DNA from 2 places in the Lysinibacillus sp. FSL K6-0057 genome. Region 1 is predicted to be linked to the other one. Evidence: riboswitches for the same ligand, from Rfam matches in the RefSeq annotation. Region 1 holds a riboswitch; the other holds the start of a gene.
The links. A riboswitch is a leader RNA that binds a small molecule or an ion and turns the genes downstream of it on or off. The one in region 1 is predicted to bind FMN.

Region 1 (10,247 bases):
CTGGAATTTGCTTATTTTTTATCTGAAGTACGCGTTTGATCCTGTGGCTTTAAAAATGAAGGTCGCTTCGTATAGCTCTTTGGAGAGGGGCGCAATAATGATTTTCGAAGACTGCCCTTTTCGAAGTCTGCACTAAAGTTTATATAGGGCACACCCAGGACTTGCATATTAGCCGTATATAGCAGTATGAAAAAGACTGAAATAAAGAAACCAAATAAACCAAAAAACGCAGAAGCCATAATAATGATTAATCGAAAAATACTCATAGCCGTCACAAAGGATTGATTGACCAGTGTAAAAGCAGCAATACTTGAAATGGCAATCACAACAATCATGGAAGGACTTGTAACACCTGCTTTAATGGCAGCATCACCAATAATTAATCCTCCCACAACACTGATTGAGCCACTGATTGCACTTGGTAGACGCAAGTTGGCCTCCCGAAACAATTCAAACATAAATAGCATCATTAATATTTCAAGAATTGTTGGAAAAGGTAGCCCTGTTCTCGACTCAACAACCGTTGCAAGAAGAATAAAAGGAAGCTGCTCTTGATGATAAGTCGTCAACGCAAGCCACAAACCTGGTAATAGCATACTAATTAAGATCCCTACAATTCGAAGTAATCGCTCCAGTGAACTGACAATGATTGGATATTCATTATCCTCTGCCGATTTAAAGAGTAGCATAATATTTGTAGGCGTAATTAAAGCATAGGATACGCCATCAATCATTATTAATATTCGCCCATTAATTAATGACTGCAAAGCAAAATCAGGTCTTCCTGTATAATCATGTCTTGGAAGGATGGTTGCTGTCTTTTCGATTGTTTCCATTAACAAGTCACCATTGATAACAATATCCGTATCAATTTTTTGTAATTGAAGTCGAATTTGTTCCAGCATATTTAAATTCACAATGTCTTCCATATAAAGGATGGCTACTGTTGTTTTAGAGCGCTTGCCAATTTCTAATGTCTCAACACTAAAAGAATTAGTGGGTAATCGTTTTCTTAATAAAGCAATATTAATAAAAACATCTTCAATAAAGTCATCTCTAGGTCCTTTGACCACTAGTTCTAGTGTTGTTTCCCCAGGCTCTCGATTTGGTCTTTTTGAAATATCGCTAGAATAAAGTAACTGATTTTCTTCAAAATACAATAAGACATGGCCTTTATAGACTCTTGTCACTGCATCCTCTTTCGATAAAATCTTTTGTAAATAGGGTATGTGTAAATGCTGTTCGATTTCTTCCTCTAACATGTCCTCAGAGACTTTGCTTAACAAAGATTGAACACGTTGAACAACCACAGTTTGAAGTATTTGCTCATTGACCATTGCATCACAAGTTATCAAATGTACTGTATATTGCTGAAAATTATATTGTTGGAAAATCACATCAGCAGAGCGTTGAAATAGTGATTTCAACATATTCAAATTGATCATTTGTTCCATTGATGAAATACTTCTCATCTCCTACTGAGCCAGCTCAAGATTAGTACATTTATGAAAACAATCACCTTCAATAAATACACTTAAGCATATTTTTCCCACGGTTGTTCAAAATATTCAAAGAAACAAATGTTGTGACGAGTTATTCAAATTATCCTCAGCCAATCATTTTCTTTAGATTCGCCATCTCGATTGCAGACATTGCAGCATCATAGCCTTTATTACCAGATTTCGTGCCTGCTCTTTCAATCGCCTGTTCAATATTTTCAGTCGTGACAATACCGAAAATAACAGGTACATTCGTTGTTAACGATACATTGGCAATGCCTTTTGCTGATTCATTACAAACATAGTCATAATGAGTTGTAGAGCCACGAATAACGGTACCTAAACCAATAATGGCATCATATTTCTTTGTTTCTGCCAGTTGTTTCGCAATAAAAGGAACTTCAAAAGCCCCTGGAACCCATGCGACATCAATAGATGCGGGATCAACCCCATGGCGTGTTAAACCATCCATTGCTCCACCCAATAATTTGCTTGTAATGAACTCATTAAAACGACCTACAACTACTGCAATTTTTAAATCCGTTCCAATTAATTGTGCTTCAAATGTTTGACCCATTGTTCTTGCTCCTTTTTAAATAGAAATTTTATTTTTATTTGTGGATAACTGATTACGATAAACAACCAATGCTTCTATTGATATCATTTTTAAGCCATGATGTGCCGCGAACTTTGTCAGTTCCTCAAAACGAAGCATTTGCCCATCATCACCCATAATTTCACAAATAACACCTGCTGGTATACTATGACAAAGCTTCGCCAAATCAACTGTCGCTTCTGTATGCCCTCTCCGTTCTAACACACCATGCTCCTTCGCAATCAGCGGAAAAATATGACCTGGTCGACGAAAATCAGTCGGCTTAGCTTGCTTTTCTATCATTTTCTGTATTGTCAATGCACGCTCAAAGGCGCTAATCCCTGTCGTTGTATCTTCATGGTCAATACTCACCGTAAATGCGGTTTGATGGTTATCCGTATTGCGCTGAACCATCGGATGTAAATCTAGCTTTTGTGCGATCTGTTGCGAAATCGGTGTACAGATTAAACCTCTACCATAGGTTGCCATAAAGTTGATCGTTGCTGGTGTGATGAATTCAGCGAGTGCCAACAGATCTCCTTCATTTTCCCGATCCTCATCATCGACCACCACAATCATGTTGCCTTGCTTTAAATCCTCAATGGCTTCTTCAATTGTATGTAGCACGATTATCATCTCCTCATTCTGTTATTTTAAAAACCATGTTGTGCTAAATAATCTCTCGTAATTGTTGGCGCTACTTGCCCTTTTTTTAGTTGCTGTAAAATATATTTACCGACTAAATCTGTTTCGATATTAACGATTGCTCCAACCCTCTTCATACCTAAAACGGTTTCTTTGTAAGTATGAGGAATGAGTGAAATCGTGACACGATTCGCTTCAACATGAAAAAGGGTTAAGCTTGTGCCATCAATTGTTATGGAACCCTTCGGAATACAAAAGCTTGTTAGTTCTTCTGACATTTCAATATCCATATAAACGGCATTTGCTACTGGACGTATGCGCAAAATTTTACCGACGCCATCGACATGACCAGCAACAAAATGACCGCCAAATCGTCCATTAGCAGGCATGGCACGCTCCAAATTAACTGAATCACCTAGTGCCAGCTGCTGTAAATTTGTTGCTTTGACTGTTTCAGGCATAACATCCATTGTAAGCTGCTGATTAGTAAAATGTGTCACCGTTAAACAAACACCATTGACTGCTATACTGTCGCCAAGCTTGACATCCTCCGCTATCATGGCTGAATGAACCGTAATTTTCATACTGTCCCGATCGCTTTGCATAGCTTTTACGACACCAATATCCTCTACAAGCCCTGTAAACATTCCATCACCTACTCTTCTTATTAGCTCTTCTATCCTTCACTTTTGAAGTTTTATCCGTCATTTTTGAAAGTCTATCCACCTGTTTTTGTGTTTTATCCTTCTCCCTTCACTAATTAACAATAAATAAAAACCCCTTTCATCAAAGGGGTTTTGGGAGTATAAGACATCAACAAATAAGCCTACTTGAAAACGATTTTTTCCATAGACTGTCATCTCATTTGTTCTTCTCCCATCCAGACTATCACTGTCGGTTTTGGATTTGCACCAAATCAGCTTGCGCTCACGGACTTTGAATTGCTTCATCACCGCCGATTGGGAATTTCACCCTACCCCGAAGAACATCTTCTATTCGATTGTACTAAATAAAAAAACTTCCCAAAAGATGATTGGGAAGTGGCGTAATAAATGCATAGTCAAATAAACCTTCTAAATTAGAATCAATTTAAAAAGCTCGCATTTTTACCCTTCTCCCATCCAGACTGTCACTGTCGGTTTTGGATTTGCACCAAATCAGCTTGCGCTCACGGACTTTGAATTGCTTCATCACCGCCGATCGGGAATTTCACCCTACCCCGAAGGATACTTTTATTTAGCTAGTCTTACGATAACACTATTTTATTATATTATCCATCCTTCTTTTTAATTTTTTTTCGTCATATAAATTTTAAGCAGCTCTGACGTGACTTGATAAATGTAAAAGAAATTATTAAAATGATGACATTTAACCTGTTTGTGAAACTTCTCAATCAAAAAAACGTTCCTTTACAGGTGACTATTCAGTCTAGCAGTTTGGAGGTCATTTCCTTGACATTTTTAAAAAATATACCGTTTAAGCAATGTGTTTTCTATGCCTTATTAGCACTCTGTTGTGGAATTTCAATTGTTTTCGTCCATCATAATGAACAATTTTATGATCGACCGATAGCGGAAGTAATACAGGTGAACGTCACAGAATCGGAACCGATGACAGATATGTATGAGAATGAGGATGAATTGTTTACACAGGAAATTACGGCCATGATCAAAAATGGACAGTATAAGGGGCAATCCATTCATTTGATGAATGACTATTCTTCTTCTGGTGCTTTTGATCAAAAATACCATGTAGGTAATGAAATCTTTGTCACCATAGATAATCACGCAACACAATCAGGGTTAACAGGTACCATCCTCGATTTAAAACGTGATCAAACCATGATCATGATTGCGTGGATTTTTATTTTCGCCTTACTTATTATAGGCAAAAGACAGGGCTTGTTTTCTATCATTAGTTTGGTTGTCAATGCCTTAATCTTATCATTTGCATTAGATCTTTATGTTACACATGGGGGCGTAAGTCTGTTATTCGTTAGCGGTATTTGTGCCCTGCTATTTACCATTATTTCGCTCCTACTCATTAGCGGATTGAATACAAAAACGTATGTAGCCATTGTGTCCACACTTTTAGGAACTGTTATAGCGCTTATCATTAGCTCAATTGTAATGTGGTTGACAGGTGAAAATGGTCTTCGTTATGAAGAAATGCAATTTTTAACACGGCCCTATCGCACAGTCTTTATGGCCGGTTTATTTATTGGCTCACTTGGGGCTGTCATGGACGTCTCTATTACGATGGCTTCCTCCATATTTGCTTTATATGAACAAGACCCTTCTATTTCTGTGAAGGCACTTAAAACTTCAGGGCATGAAATTGGTAAAGATATCATGGGTACGATTACAAGTATTTTATTCTTTGCCTACCTTTGCGGCTCCATACCTATGATTATTCTCTATTTGAAAAATTCTTCCACATTAGGGCTCACATTGTCCTTGAATCTTTCTTTAGAATTAGCCCGTGCCTTAGCAGGGGGTATTGGTGTTGTCCTCACGATTCCTATTAGTCAGTATACTGCTATATTTTTCATTAATCGAAAGAGGGTTCAAGAATGAATGTTATCGTCTTATTAGCAATTATTTTATTTGCGTTGATGGTGATAGTAGGTGGTAAGCAGGGTGTCCGCTCATTTCTTTCTTTATTTCTAAACTTTGGTGTACTCTTTATCACCATCTTTTTAATGACAAACCCTAAAAATAGTCCCATTATCTTGACGTTTATAGCCTGTACGGTCATTAGTTGTATTAGCCTTTTCTATATCAATAAAACAAACAGTAAAACCATTACAGCCTTTATCGCAACGATGGTGACGATTGTTGTGTTACTGCTATTTATTACCTTTATTACAGAAAAATCGATGATCCAAGGGTTTGGTGAAGAATCGACTGAAGAAATTAGTATCTTTTCCCTCTACATTGGCGTTAATTTTGTGCAGATTGGTGCATCAGTCATTATTATGAGTACGATAGGTGCCATTATGGATGTGGCTATTTCTATCGCCACTTCCATGCATGAGATTTTTTATCGCAATCCCACGATTAGTAGAAAGAAACTATTTACATCTGGGTTAAGTATCGGGAGAGATATTTTAGGAACCGATACCAATACATTATTTTTTGCTTTCTTTGGTGGCTATTTAAGCTTGTTAATCTGGTTCAAGGATCTCTCCTATTCGATTGGCGAGATTGTTAACTCCAAAGTTTTTAGTGCTGAAATGACAACCATTCTTTGTGCAGGCATCGGCATTGCACTGATTATTCCGATTGCCTCCTCCATCAATGCCTATTATTTAATTCGAACACGAGAAAAAACAGAAAAACTGTTGTAAAAAGATACTAGCACCTAGCACTTATATGTGATAGGTGCTACATGTTGTTGAAAAAAGATGATGTCAACGGCAGAAAAAGCAACTTTGCAAGGCGAGGGGTTGATTTCCGTTCCGCCAGCGTCCTTTCCAGGGGGCGTCCGATGAGCCGCTTCACTCACTGCGTTCGCTCCAGGGTCTCCTCTGTGACGCTCAATCCCCTAGGAGTGACGCTGGCTCCACTCCAATCAACCATTCTGCGAAGTGGCTTTACTTTTTTCATAGCAGCATAGCGATTAATCGCCCATTATCTATATTCTTAGAGGGGATGAGCTCTTATTTTCAATGTGGAGAAGTGAAGCGTGATAACACCTCTTCATAAAGAGTAATGAACACCTTCACTTTATCTGAAAACCTTTGCTAAAAAGGTAACACGTTTGTGGATTGTAGTGGAAGGCTACTTGACTCCCGTGGGATAGCGAGACAGGCAAAATCCTAAACGGAGCGGTAGCGGAGGAAGTGATTCGGCGCTCGCCCACAGGAAAGCAAGTAGCCTGCATTGGAAATCCATTTCTACCTTTCAATTGACTGTTTTGTTTTTCAACACTAAGTAGCACCTATCACGTAAAAGTGATAGGTGCTAGACATTTCTCCTCGTACCTCTCAAAAAATGAATGCTATGTCAAAAAAGTTTGTCCAAATTGTGAAATCGTATAGTAGAGGCTAAAATTAATGCTTACATTTGAGAATTTTTTTTTGCTATAGTAAAAAACAGAAGAGTTAGTATCGCGGAGGTGTACTAGCTAATAGGAAACACGATCGCTGATAATCCACATCACGATAACTTTATCATGCAGAAGAATGAAATAAGACTAGAATTCCATCTATAAATTTCAGAATGTTCTGTATTTTATTCTTCTATGATAGTCAAACATTTTTTGAAGGAGTTTTTACAGTGAATAAGGAAATAAAAACAGGTCCGATCATGGTGGCTCTCTTAGTAGCCGGCTTTGTAGGACTGTTTAGTGAGACCGCATTAAATATTGCACTAGGAGAGCTAAGCCAGCTCTTCGATGTGGACGCTACAACCATCCAATGGCTGGCAACAGGCTATTTTCTCACATTAGGCATTTTAGTACCTGTGACAGGCATTTTAATGCAAAAGTTTACTACTCGCCAAATGTTTATGGCGTCTTTACTCTTTTCGATAATCGGTACCATGCTTGCCGCTGTCGCACCAGTCTTTGCTGCCTTACTTTTAGCACGTATTATTCAAGCAGCTGGCCTAGCGATTATATTACCATTAACACAAAATGTGATTTTCACGATTTTCCCAGTCAATAAACGTGGTGGTGCTATGGGCGTTATGGGTCTCGTCATTTTGGCAGGACCCGCTTTCGGCCCTACATTGGCAGGGATGATTTTAGATACGCTATCCTGGCACTGGATATTCTGGGTTACCATCCCCTTCCTGTTATTCTCCATCGTTTTTGGTTTTATCTTTATTCCCAATGTGAATGAAACAAAGCAGCTTGCTATTGATGTCTGGTCTATCATCTTATCTACCATTGGCTTTGGTGGCATCGTCTATGGTGTCAGTGCTGGCGGAGATTTAGGCTGGACAAGCATTACCGTTCTTAGCGTCATTTTGCTCGGTATTATCGCCTTATTTTTATTCGTATTGCGACAATTGAAAATGGAACAGCCAATGTTAAATTTGACAGCATTTCAGAATCCCATGTTCGTGTTAGGTCTTCTCATGAATATGATTACCTTCTTCAATATGCTGTCTATGCTAGTGGTGCTCCCTATGTATATGCAAATGGCCCTTTTCGTATCGGCCTTTGTGACAGGTTTAATATTGCTTCCTGGTAGTCTATTAAACTGTCTATTAGCACCTACAATCGGCAAGTTCTTCGATAAATATGGGCCTCGTGCAGTCATTACCCCCGGCACAATACTTGTTGTGGTCGGCTATGGACTTTATGCTCTATCTGGTACCGAAACAGCTACTTGGGCATTAGTCATAACACATATCATTATGATGCTTGGAGTTGGGATGGTATTAGCCTCTGTCCAAACGAATACGCTGAATGCCTTACCAAGACGATACTTTCCAGATGGTATTGCGATTACACAAACCTCTCAACAAGTGTCTGGTGCAATTGGTATTGCTGTGATGGTGTCGTTGTTCTCAACAAAACAACTGCAGCTCCTAAGTGACATGACAACTAATACCCAAGAAGCAGCGGCTTCAGGTTCAACATTTGTCTTTACTATCAGCTTTGTCTTGGCAATTATTAATGTCGTTCTCTCGTTTTTCTTGAAAAAAACACAATAATTTCTTGATAAAAATGAGGTGTCTCAATGGGCTTTGGAGACACCTCATTTTGTTGTAGCATTTCCGTTGCAATCGCCGCATTATCTGATAATATTTACCATAAGATGTTTACGTACGCTCAAAATGGTTGCTGTTTCACGATGCATTAAATCGCCCATTCCATGTAACATTTTTTAGCATAAGACGTCAATACAACGAGATGAAAAAGGAGAAAGTTTGCAATGAAGCATATTATCTTTGATTTTGATGGGACACTGGCAGATTCAACTGCTGTGTTTGCATCAGCATGGAATACATTAGCCCAAAAATATAAATTTAAAGGCATTGAATTGAAGGAAATTGATGCATTAAAAAAATTATCAATTTCAGAACGCAGTAAATTATTTGACTTTCCGATGTATAAATTGCCCATGATTTTACCCCAATTTTATAAATTGTATCGTCAATCATTAAATGATGTTCATCTTTTTGAGGGCATGAAAGAAGTTTTGATAGAAATTGATAAAAGAGGCTATAAAATCCTGATTATTTCCTCTAATTCTAAGGAAAATATTTTAGAATTCCTTAAAATGAACGGTATTCATTGTGTAGCTGATGTTCTTTGCTCCAACCACATTTTTGGTAAGGACAAAGTAATGAAAAAGTTTTTAAAGGAAGCAAATGTTGAGTCATCTGACGTGATATACATTGGAGATGAGCAAAGGGATATTGTTGCGTGTAAGAAAGCGGGTGTACCCATTATTTGGGTGGAATGGGGCTATGATGCCAAAGAGGTCGTACAAAACGAGGAACCTGAATACAGTGTCACTACACCACAGGAAATTTTAGAGATTATTTAATTATGAAGAAGGATAATAGCACTTGTCTATTATCCTTTTTATATGGTTATCCTTTGATGTCACTAATCTGCATGAGCTTTTCTGCTGTACTATTAACCCCTTTATAGGCATCTGTTAATTCGTACATACTCGCAGCAAATTGCTGTGTAAACGCAGCAATTTGATTGGCTGATGCATTGACTTGATCGATGGATTGTTTAATGTTTTCTAGTTGCACAGTTATGCTATCGGCACTTTCTGTACTACTCTGGGACATTTTTTGTATTTCAGAAGCGACCACAGCAAAGCCACGCCCATGCTCACCTGAACGTGCCGCTTCTATCGATGCATTTAGACCAAGAATTCTCGATTTCATAGCTAAATCTTTTACTAAATGGACAATCACATTAATTTGTTGAATATCGCCTGTCATCGATTCTGAGAAATTAGATAGCTCTTCCAATCGATTGGATACATCCTTACTGGCAGTGGCTAACCCTTCATTTGTGGCCGTCATTTCTTCAACAGCACTTGAAAGCTCAGTTGCCAATAGGCGCATACTATCCATTTTTTCATTCGAAATAATGGCACTTAATACGCCAATAACACGTCCTCCTTCAAAAATAGGCTGGGCAGAGGCGATATAGGCCATACCAAATCCTTCAGCGCTACGTTCTTCTTTTATAAATCTTCCCGAGCTTAACGCTATTTCTGTTGCTGTTCCACGATATTTATGTACTGGATCACCAACCCCAACTTTTAAGTCAACCTTTTTCCCTGGTTTGTAGGCAAGCACTCTTTCCGTATCTGCCACGATGACACAAGCATCCTCTGGGTAAGTTACTTGGTATAAATCAATCGAATCGATAGTTGCTTGTAGTTTAGGATGCATTGTTTTTCCTCCCCTAAAAGTTTTCTAATCTGTATCAATTTAACTATATCATGCCATCCAAAAAAAGACACCAACGTCCAGAGGTGTCTTATCACGACATTATGAGTTCTTCAATAATTCTACATATTTTTC
Region 2 (10,247 bases), 290 kb from region 1:
CGCCAGTAAGTAATATGTTTGAATTTACGACTGCCTTTGGTATGTTCATTGTCGGTGCGTTTATCTTAATTTATTTTATTTATCGTTTGACTGCACTTGGATTAGTGGCATTGCCTGTAGCACTTTTAATTATCGCTTATGCAGCAATGTTCCCGAAAGAAGTAAGTCCATTAGTGCCGTCGTTACAAAGTTATTGGTTAACGATTCACGTTATTACAGCAGCATTAGGGCAATCTATTTTAGCTATTAGTGCTGTGGCAGGACTTATTTACTTATTAAAAGTAGTAGATTTAACGAAGCGTTCTAAACAACGTTTTTGGTTAGAGGCCGTGATGTACTGTCTTGTAGTAGTTATTGGGTTTGTTGCGGTAACATCTACATTTAGTGCTATGGATTATGAGTCTAGCTATAATTATGTGGATAAAGAAGGAACTACTCGTAAAATTATTTACAATTTACCTCCGATTTTCGGTATGAATGAATATGAAGTGGTTGAAGAACATGGCATGTCACCATTAGTAGAAATGCCAGCATTAATTAATGCTAAAAAATTAACAACTGTTGTTTGGTCATTAATGATAGGATCTATTTTGTATTTATTAATTCGTTTAATCGCTCGCCGTCGAATTAGTGCCATTTTCCAACCACTAGTTAAACGTGTCAATTTACAATTACTTGATGAAATTGGTTATCGTTCAGTGTTGATTGGTTTCCCTGTATTCTCCCTAGGTGCTTTAATCTTTGCGATGATTTGGGCACAAATTGCTTGGAGTCGATTCTGGGGTTGGGATCCAAAAGAAGTATGGGCTCTTATTACATGGTTATTCTATGCAGCATTCCTGCATTTACGTTTATCAAAAGGCTGGGAAGGTCGAAAATCTGCTTGGTTAGCATTAATTGGTTTCGGGATTATTTTATTCAACCTAATTGCTGTTAACTTAATCCTTGCAGGTTTACACTCCTACGCGTAACCTGTGAAACAACAAGCCTTTTCGCTGTAGCGAAGAGGCTTTCTTTTCTTTTCAATATGTGTCACAGCATGTACAATAGAAGGTAGAGAAAGATTGGAAGAGAGGGATCGTGAAAGTGTCAGAAAATATTTCAGTATTAGTAGTAGACGACGAGGATCGTATTCGCCGCTTATTAAAAATGTATCTAGAGCGAGAAGGATACCTTGTTGACGAGGCAGAAAATGGTGAACAAGCGATCGAGAAATCTTTAGAAAAAGAGTATCACTGTATTTTACTTGATATTATGATGCCTGAAAAAGATGGGCTAGAAGTGTGTGCGGAAATTCGAGAACGCGCAGCAACACCGATTATTTTATTAACTGCAAAAGGCGAAGAAGCGAATCGTGTACAAGGCTTTGAGCTTGGCGCAGATGACTATATTGTAAAACCATTTAGTCCTCGTGAGGTTGTTTTACGTGTGAAGGCTATTTTACGCCGTTCACAAGCTTTCTCACCAACGACGAATGCATCCTCTTCAAAAGATTTGGTGGTGTTCCAGCATTTAATGATTGATCACGATGCACACCGTGTAACAGCAGAGGGGATTGAGGTCAATTTAACACCAAAAGAGTATGAATTACTGTATTTCTTAGCGAAATCGCCAGACAAAGTATTTGACCGTGAACAACTACTAAAAGAAGTATGGCATTATGACTTCTTTGGTGATTTACGTACAGTGGATACACACGTAAAACGGTTACGTGAAAAGCTCAACCGAGTTTCTGAAAACGCTGCTAAAATGATTGTGACAGTTTGGGGCGTTGGATACAAATTTGAGGTTGTCAATGAATAGAATATGGAATAGTGTTGTCGGGAAGCTATGGGTAACCATATTGCTTCTCGTTTCATTTGTATTATTTGTTTTCACGGTATTAATGCTTGAATTTCTTCAAAATTATCATATGCAGCAAGCAGAAATTTCATTGCGTCAGACAGCTGCAACAGTGGCAAGTATAGTAGATGACAATGAAACAGCAGAATCTACTTCGGAATTATTAAAAGATATTTTACCTACAGGGACCAATGCATTGATTGCGATAAGCCATGTTGAAGTATCCTTTGCAATGCAGGAGGGTGTCAACAAAAAAGAAATACAAGATACTATTTTAGCCAATAAATCTTTTCATGAAGTGTTTCAATCAGATGAACCCATTATTAAAGAAATGATGATGCCTTCTTCTACTGATCAAGAAAAGATGGAATCGTATGTCGTACTTGGTTTCCCCCTAAATGTTGAAAATACAGTACATGGAGCTGTCTTCATCTATCAAAGCCCAGATGCGCTACATAAAACGTCTAAGGAAACAACGAAAATTGTCTTTTTAGCTGCCTTCATAGCATTTGTGCTGACGACATTCTTCGCATTTTTCCTTTCTTCACGTATTACTTCGCCATTAAGAAAAATGCGTGAGTTGGCTTTTGAAATCGCGAAAGGGAATTTTGAAGCGAAAATGCCTACAACGCAAAATGACGAAATTGGTCAACTTGCCGTTGCCTTCAATCAAATGGGCCGTCAATTAAAGCATAATTTAGAGGTTATTAATCAAGAAAACGAACAGCTTTCGAATATTTTGACTTCTATGACAGATGCAGTGATTACCTTTAACCGTGATCGTACAATATTATTAAGTAACCCACCAGCAGAACGTTTAATGCAAAAGTGGTTTGTGAATAAAGGCTCGCAAAGTGCAAAGCCTATCCCTCCAGAGCTGTATCATATGCTTGATCATGTGCTGATGTTTGAGGATAAACTAGAAGAGGAAATTGAAATGGACGGCAACTACTACACATTTACGATTAGTCCTCTCTATAGTGGTGAAATGATACGTGGGGCTGTGGCTGTTATTCGTGATATGACTGAACAACATCGCTTAGAAAAACTAAGATCCGATTTTATAGCCAATGTCTCTCACGAACTAAGGACACCGATTGCTATGCTACAAGGTTACTCTGAAGCATTAATGGACGATGATTTTATTCAGGATCAGGAAGAGCGTAATGAGATTACCAAAATCATTTATGATGAATCGAAGCGAATGGGTCGCCTTGTGACAGATCTATTAGATTTGGCACGCATGGAATCAGGGCATATGACGCTTTATAAAGATGAATTACCGATCAATTCGACATTCGAGCGTATTACACAAAAATTTGCTCAGGTAGCAAAGGAAAAGCACGTTCGTCTGCAATTTGACAGTGAATTTAATGACGAGGCCATGATTAATATTGATGAGGATCGGATTGAACAAGTGCTTACAAATTTAGTCGATAATGCACTTAGACATACAGATGAAGGGTCTGTGACTGTAAAAATCGAGCAGGAGCCGACATTTGCTAAAATATCTGTTCAAGATACAGGGCATGGCATTCCTCAGGATGACTTACCATATGTCTTTGAACGCTTTTACAAAGCCGATAAGGCACGTACCCGTTCCAAAGGCGGAACTGGTCTCGGCTTAGCCATTGCTAGAAATATTGTGAAGGCACACTCAGGTAATATTATGGTAGACAGTGTGCTGAAAGAGGGTACGACCTTCACGTTTTATTTACCGTTCGATTAATAACATGTATTGCTATTAATTGGCTGTAACTTCTATGAATGTAAGACGACAAATATTATAGAACGGGGGTGGAGTGCTTTGAATGACTCCGTGTTCCATCGACTATACGATGCATATCACCAAGACGTGTTTCAGTTTTTAATATATTTAGTAAAAAACCGTACACTTGCCGAAGATTTAGCACATGAAGTTTATGTACGAGTGTTGCGCTCATATGATCAATTTGCAGGGAATAGTAGTGAGAAAACATGGCTATTTGCTATTGCCAAAAATGTAGCGATTGATCATTTTAGAAAGCAAGCTGTACGCCAAAAGCATTCACATGATTTCTTTGACTGGGAAACGGAACAGCTCCATTCAACCACACCATCACCGGAAGATATGCTACAGGCCAGTGATGAATTTATGCAGGTAGAATCAGCACTTGAAAACTGTACAGGCGACCAAAAAATGGTCATTATAATGCGCTATTTTCAGGACTTATCGATCGCAGAAACAGCGCAAATACTAGATTGGACAGAAGCTAAGGTAAAAACGACCCAGCATCGAGCCATTAAATTTTTAAGGCAACAGCTACAGCCGATTAGAGAACAGGAGGCGAAACGGCAATGACGCATAAGCCATTTGATGATGAACAGCTTGAATATGTATTGAACAATGCCCCTAAGCTTTCTGACCACCGTTCAAAAGAAGAAATATTAAATCGGTTAATGGCAGATGCTCGCTTGCAGGATAATAGTCACCTTCAAGAAGCGATACAACAACCTATAGAGAATGAAGAAGCACAACAAGAAAGTAAACCTTTGATCCAAGATGAACGACCATCACGATTTAAGTTCCGAAGAATGCCGATTTTTACGAGTGTAGCAGCAGTTTTCGCGCTAACGGTACTCGTTGGCTCCATGTTCATGAATAATGATGCTAGCCAAAAAGATCTAGCTAGTACTCCAGAAACGGCTAATTACGCTACTTTACAGGAAGATCGTTCTGCTAAAGACGCTGCTACGCAGGATGAAGCGCTTCAATCCAGTATTGTATCGGAGCATGAGCGCATGTTATCTTTACGGTCATCTGTCTATGAGGAAGATGTGAAAGATGCTGTCGTTTTCCGTATTGGTTTAGCAGGACGTGATGCGGAAAGTGTGCCAATGACATATGTGATACCAAATGAGCGTGTAGCAACTGATTTTGGAACAGAAAAACCTTCTACTCTACAGATGTATGAGAAATACGCTCCTCAAATTGATGAAGAAGCCAAAGGGTTTACAGATTATCATCCTTTTAAAGGTGAACTGAAGGAGAAGGAAGACAAGCTTGTCCACGTTTTACCAAAGGACAATGACTATGATGTTGCTTCAGCTACCGTCAATGAGTATAAAGGAACTTTGGAAGATACATTCTCAGATTCTGAATATACGGAAGTGGAGATTCAAAATGAAGATGGCACACCTTATGAGTTTTCTCAAGAGGGCGAGCCAAGCCAAGCTATGTCATTAACAAACGCCAAACATTTTAATTATTATTTATACCAAGATGGTAATGGTGCGGAATATCTGTCACCAGATTTCCGTCAAACATTTGCAAATGTTACAGAGGCACTTACACTCATGAAAAACAAAAATGATGATGTTTATGTAACAGTTGTTCCTGAAAACGTGACTTATACCGTGAAAGAGGAAGCGGAAGGTGTCGTCGTTACATTTGATATCCCCTTAGATTTAGCATCGATGGAGCCAATCCGCGCCACGCAATTGATTGAGGCCATGATGTTAACTGCTGCTGGCTTTGGCCAACAATTACGCTTAGATAATGTGGTCCAAGAAAGCTGGGAAGGATTCGATTTGAAAACGTATTTGCCAAAGCCTGTGGGGCCAAATAAACAATATATGCCTTAGTCAAAAATGGAGCATTCCTGTAGCATGGAATGCTCCATTTTTATAATACATACAAATCTAATCGGATTTTTTTAAGCAGAACTATTTACTTTTTCTTGATAATTAATTATAGTAAGGTTGTAGTATAAAATAATATGATTCATCTTCGGGGCAGGGTGAAAATCCCGACCGGCGGTAATAGAGTGGTAAACCGTTAATGTTTTTCATTAACTCGAATGGTTTATGCTACACTCTTCAGCCCGCGACCTGTGCAAATTTATTTGCATGGCTGACTTGGTGTGATTCCAAGGCCGACAGTTAAAGTCTGGATGGGAGAAGATGGAGGTACGATCGTCATTCATTGTTATGAAGTGAACTATAGCCGAGCGCTTTTTTGTAGAGCTTTTTAAACAGTGCTCAAAAAATAGTTTATATTGACGCTTATTCGTCATGCCTTTCTCCCTTGTGCTTTTTCATGCATAAGGGTTTTTTCATGCTAACAATTGAAAGATCGTCACCTTTCTTCTTGCGAGATTGAATCAGCAAAGAGGAGAGAGTTTTCTATGAAGAAGAATGTTAAACTTCAATCGTTTATTACGATTGGTATGCTGAGCAGTATTTCGTTTTTATTAATGCTTTTTAATTTCCCGATTCCGCCGTTCCCAGCATTTTTGGAAGTGGACTTTAGTGATATGCCTGCATTAATAGCAGCCATCACAATGGGGCCTGTAGCTGGTATTTTAGTAGAGTTATTTAAAAATGTATTGGATTGGATTTTCTCAGGAACGCCAACAGGTGTGCCAGTAGGTCATATTGCTAACTTTACAACAGGCATTTTATTTATTTTACCAGTAAGCTTTATTTTTAATCGCTTTAAAACAATTGCTGGTCTTGTTGGAGGTTTAGCAACAGGTACAGTCGTTATGGCAGTAGGCATGAGTATTTTAAACTATGTAGTATTTTTACCAATGTACACATACTTCTTAGGAATGGAACCTGTTGTAGGTGACTCACTTTATAAAATGATTGTCGCTGGGATTTTACCATTTAACATTGTGAAAGGTATTTTATTAACGGCTATTATGGCGTTTTTATTTACAACAATGCGCAAATGGATCGACCGTCAGCGTTCTATCTATATATCAAAATAATATACGCTAACCTCGGGTGAATATACCCGAGGTTTTTTGTTGAAGGAATGATGGATAGGGTTTAAGGTGTAACGGATAAATTACTAAAAGGAACGGAAAGAAAGGCAAAACTAACGGATAAACATAGAAAAAAGTAATGGAGTAAGCAAGCTATCTAGTACTTTATCATTATGACCTAGTCGAAAGCTATATTTTCATGTAAAATAGGGAAGAGTTTAGAATGTTTGAGGAGTTTGAAGAGATGAGTGAACAAAAGGGACAGTGGTCTAGTAAATTAGGATTTATTCTAGCATCAGCGGGTGCTGCAATTGGACTAGGGGCAATTTGGAAACTACCCTATGTAACGGGACAAAGTGGTGGGGGAGCGTTTTTCCTAATCTTTGTGTTATTTACCTTGTTAATAGGGTTACCAATGCTATTGTCCGAGTATGTTTTGGGGCGTGGTACACAATCGGAGGCTGTAACGGCATATAAAAAAATTGCTCCGACAAAGCCAAGCTGGGCTTGGATTGGTCGAATGGGTGTACTAGGTTGTTTTTTATTATTAACTTTTTATAGTGTAGTTGGAGGTTGGATCTTTATTTATAGCGGGCTCGGTGTTGCTGGCGCTGTAATCGATCCAGCAGTAGATCCTGCTGAACTATTTGGAAAAATTATAGGTACGCCTTGGATTACGCTAGTTGGTTTAGTATTGTTTACATTAGCCAATGTACTTGTGATTTCGTTAGGTGTACAAAATGGGATCGAAAAGGCCAATAAATGGATGATGCCGCTACTCTTTATAATGTTCATTGTCCTTGTTGTGCGTGCTGTTACATTGGATGGGGCAATGGAGGGCGTAAAATTCTTCTTATGGCCTGATTTCTCAAATATTACTGGAAAGGCATTATTAGAAGCGCTGGGGCAATCGTTCTTTGGGTTAGCAGTGGGATTCTCTTGTCTTGTTACATATAGTTCCTATCTAAAAAAGGATGTAAGTCTGCCAAATTCAGCAGGTTCTGTTGTGCTGTTAACTGTGCTAGTCTCATTTTTAGCAGGATTAGCGATTTTCCCTGTTGTGTTCGCTTTTGATTTAGAGCCAGCAGCGGGTCCAGGCTTGCTATTTATGGTGCTACCAACAGCTTTCAGTCAAATGCCATTCGGTGAAGTATTTTTAGCGATGTTTTTATTACTATTTTTATTTGCCACATTAACGTCATCATTTAGTTTATATGAAATTATTGTCGCGGCATTTATGGAACATAGTCAGAAATCCCGTCCAATGTGGACACTTTTACTTGGTATAGTCGTATTTATTGCAGCTATTCCAGCAGCACTTTCTTCTAGTGTTCTATCGGATGTAACGATTTTTGAGAAAAGTATTTTTGATGCAACCGATTTTCTAGTGTCAAACATCATGCTTCCATTAGGAAATTTATTCATTGCTATCTTTATTGCCCATGTAGTGGATAAAGAATTTGTGAAAAGAGAATTGTTAATGGGTAGTCAAATGGGACAAGGCTATTATTCATCATATCGTATGTTAATGTTAGTTGTCGTACCGATTATCATTCTTGTCGTGTTTGTTAATATGCTACTGCAATATTAAAGAAAAGGTGTATTCCATCTAACAGGAATACACCTTTTTTTAGTATGACAAGGATTAATACTCGTTAAGTGATAGCTCTCCTAGCCAATCTTCTTTAATAATTTTCTTTGCTTGTTCTTCGCTTTTGGCAATAGGGAATACTTTATCAACCTGTGAAATAGCGAATAAGTTGCGAATGAAATCATCGACGACAATAATGGCAATTTTTTTATCTTTTACAGACACCTTCTTAGCGAAATTGACGATCATACCGAATCCAGTGCTATCAATATTTGTAACCCTTTGCATATCGATAATGTATCCGTGTTTTGTGTCCAAGCTAAGTGTTTGCAGCTCTGACTTTATATCTTCGATTATCCCGTATTCTAAATCGCCAGTAAACGCAATCACAATATAATCAGCCTTTGTGTCAATATTCATTGCAATGTTCTTCTGATTCATCCTATAGCGCCTCCATTTTTCTTTACTTGTTTGGGGATTTATTCAAACTTAAATTTATTAACTTCATTTTGTAAATTATCAGCAATTGATGATAGCTCATCTGAACTTTGTGTAATTTCTGCAACTGTCGCATATTGCTCTTCAGAAGTCGCGGCAATCTCCTCTGTAGCTGCTGCAGCGTCTTCGATAATACGTGAAATATCTTGGATAGCTTGTTGCACACCTAAGGAGTTGTCGTTAACATGTGTAAATGCAACCTTCATTTGTTCGACACCTTCTTCTGTTTCGACAACTTTCTCCACGATTTCTTTTAAAGCACTTCCACCTTTATTAATGATTGTTACTTGCTCCTCGACCGCCAATAAATTGCTTTCCATCGTCCTTACCGTCACAGAAGTTTCAGCTTGGATATCATTAATGAGATTTGTAATTTGTCCTGCTGCTAAACTTGACTGTTCTGCTAGCTGACGAACCTCTGATGCAACGACAGCAAAGCCTTTTCCTTGATCGCCTGCTCGTGCTGCCTCGATGGCTGCATTGAGTGCTAACAGATTCGTTTGCTCAGCAATGCCTGTGATAACGGTAATAATACCACCAATTTCTTCAGAGCGCTTGCCTAACTTCTGGATAGAATCAGTTGCATAAGACACAGTTTTCGTCACATCACCTAAATGCATAATCGCTTCATTGATGGCTTCTTCTCCTTTGCGTGCGATATGAGTTGATTCAATAGCGCTATTTAAAGTGATTTCGGCCTTTTGTAAGCTCTTTGATACTTCCTCGATCGTTTTTTGCATCATGGAAACGATTCGTTCAGCCTGGTCGGATTGAGTCGTAGTACCAACAGCAATTTCATTCATTGTCAATGCGATTTGGTTAGATGCTTCACTTGTTTGATGGGATGATTCTGCTAAAGTGTGTGACGACTTTGCGATTTGATGTGCGCTACCAGCCACAATCGTTATCGTCTCTGTTAAATGATTTTTCATACTACTAAATGCGCGCGCTAATTCAGCGATTTCATCTTTGCCTTTCGGGTTTAACAGTTTAACATTTAAGTTTAGTTCTGCCAGCTCTTTGGCATTTGTACTTAGAATATTAATCGGATTAACAATTTGTTTTTGTAAGAACCAACTAATTCCTCCAATCATCACAATGGCAATCACTAAGGAAATGGCTACATTCTCCAGTGCTGATTTTGTGGCAATGCTTATATAAGGAGCGGTAGGGACAGCGGTTGCCCATACGCCGATAACCTCCCCTTGGCTATTTACTATAGGATCATAGGCTGCTTGATGCAAACTTCCTAAGACATTTGCAGAACCGATAAAGCGCTTTTTTTCTCCTAGCACAACAGTAGCAACCTCGTCAGAAACTTTTGTATTTAAAGCGCGTTGACCGTTATCCACTATATTGGTACTTATACGAGTATCATTTTGAAAGATGGATACAGCATTCCCGTTTGTGAGTTCTCCAACTTTATCAGCTGCCTCGAAATTTTCTACCATATTGATATCGCCCTTATAGAGTTGGTTGTTTTTAATGGACCATTCTCCAGGATATTTAGCGTCTAAATATTCATAGCTTACCTGTATATCTGATAGAAGCTTTGTATCAGCACT

Region 2: linked by a shared signal. The riboswitch ahead of MHB40_RS06525 (ECF transporter S component) and the one ahead of ribE (riboflavin synthase) in region 1 are both predicted to bind FMN.

The regions. Positions count from the first base shown of each region.
Region 1 covers NZ_CP152047.1:1,671,047-1,681,293, reverse strand. Annotated here, with positions in the region: gene MHB40_RS07940 (spore germination protein) at 12-1,454, opposite strand; gene ribE (6,7-dimethyl-8-ribityllumazine synthase) at 1,609-2,076, opposite strand; gene ribB (3,4-dihydroxy-2-butanone-4-phosphate synthase) at 2,092-2,721, opposite strand; gene ribE (riboflavin synthase) at 2,748-3,386, opposite strand; FMN riboswitch at 3,604-3,729, opposite strand; FMN riboswitch at 3,845-3,970, opposite strand; gene MHB40_RS07920 (YibE/F family protein) at 4,191-5,315, shown strand; gene MHB40_RS07915 (YibE/F family protein) at 5,312-6,088, shown strand; gene MHB40_RS07910 (DHA2 family efflux MFS transporter permease subunit) at 7,020-8,405, shown strand; gene MHB40_RS07905 (HAD-IA family hydrolase) at 8,627-9,244, shown strand; gene MHB40_RS07900 (methyl-accepting chemotaxis protein) at 9,291-10,115, opposite strand; gene MHB40_RS07895 (VanW family protein) at 10,215-10,247, opposite strand, start outside.
Region 2 covers NZ_CP152047.1:1,382,950-1,393,196, forward strand. Annotated here, with positions in the region: gene ccsB (c-type cytochrome biogenesis protein CcsB) at 1-971, shown strand, start outside; gene MHB40_RS06505 (response regulator transcription factor) at 1,087-1,803, shown strand; gene MHB40_RS06510 (ATP-binding protein) at 1,796-3,571, shown strand; gene sigX (RNA polymerase sigma factor SigX) at 3,629-4,183, shown strand; gene MHB40_RS06520 (RNA polymerase subunit sigma) at 4,180-5,466, shown strand; FMN riboswitch at 5,604-5,790, shown strand; gene MHB40_RS06525 (ECF transporter S component) at 6,009-6,596, shown strand; gene MHB40_RS06530 (sodium-dependent transporter) at 6,838-8,184, shown strand; gene MHB40_RS06535 (STAS domain-containing protein) at 8,239-8,625, opposite strand; gene MHB40_RS06540 (methyl-accepting chemotaxis protein) at 8,664-10,247, opposite strand, start outside.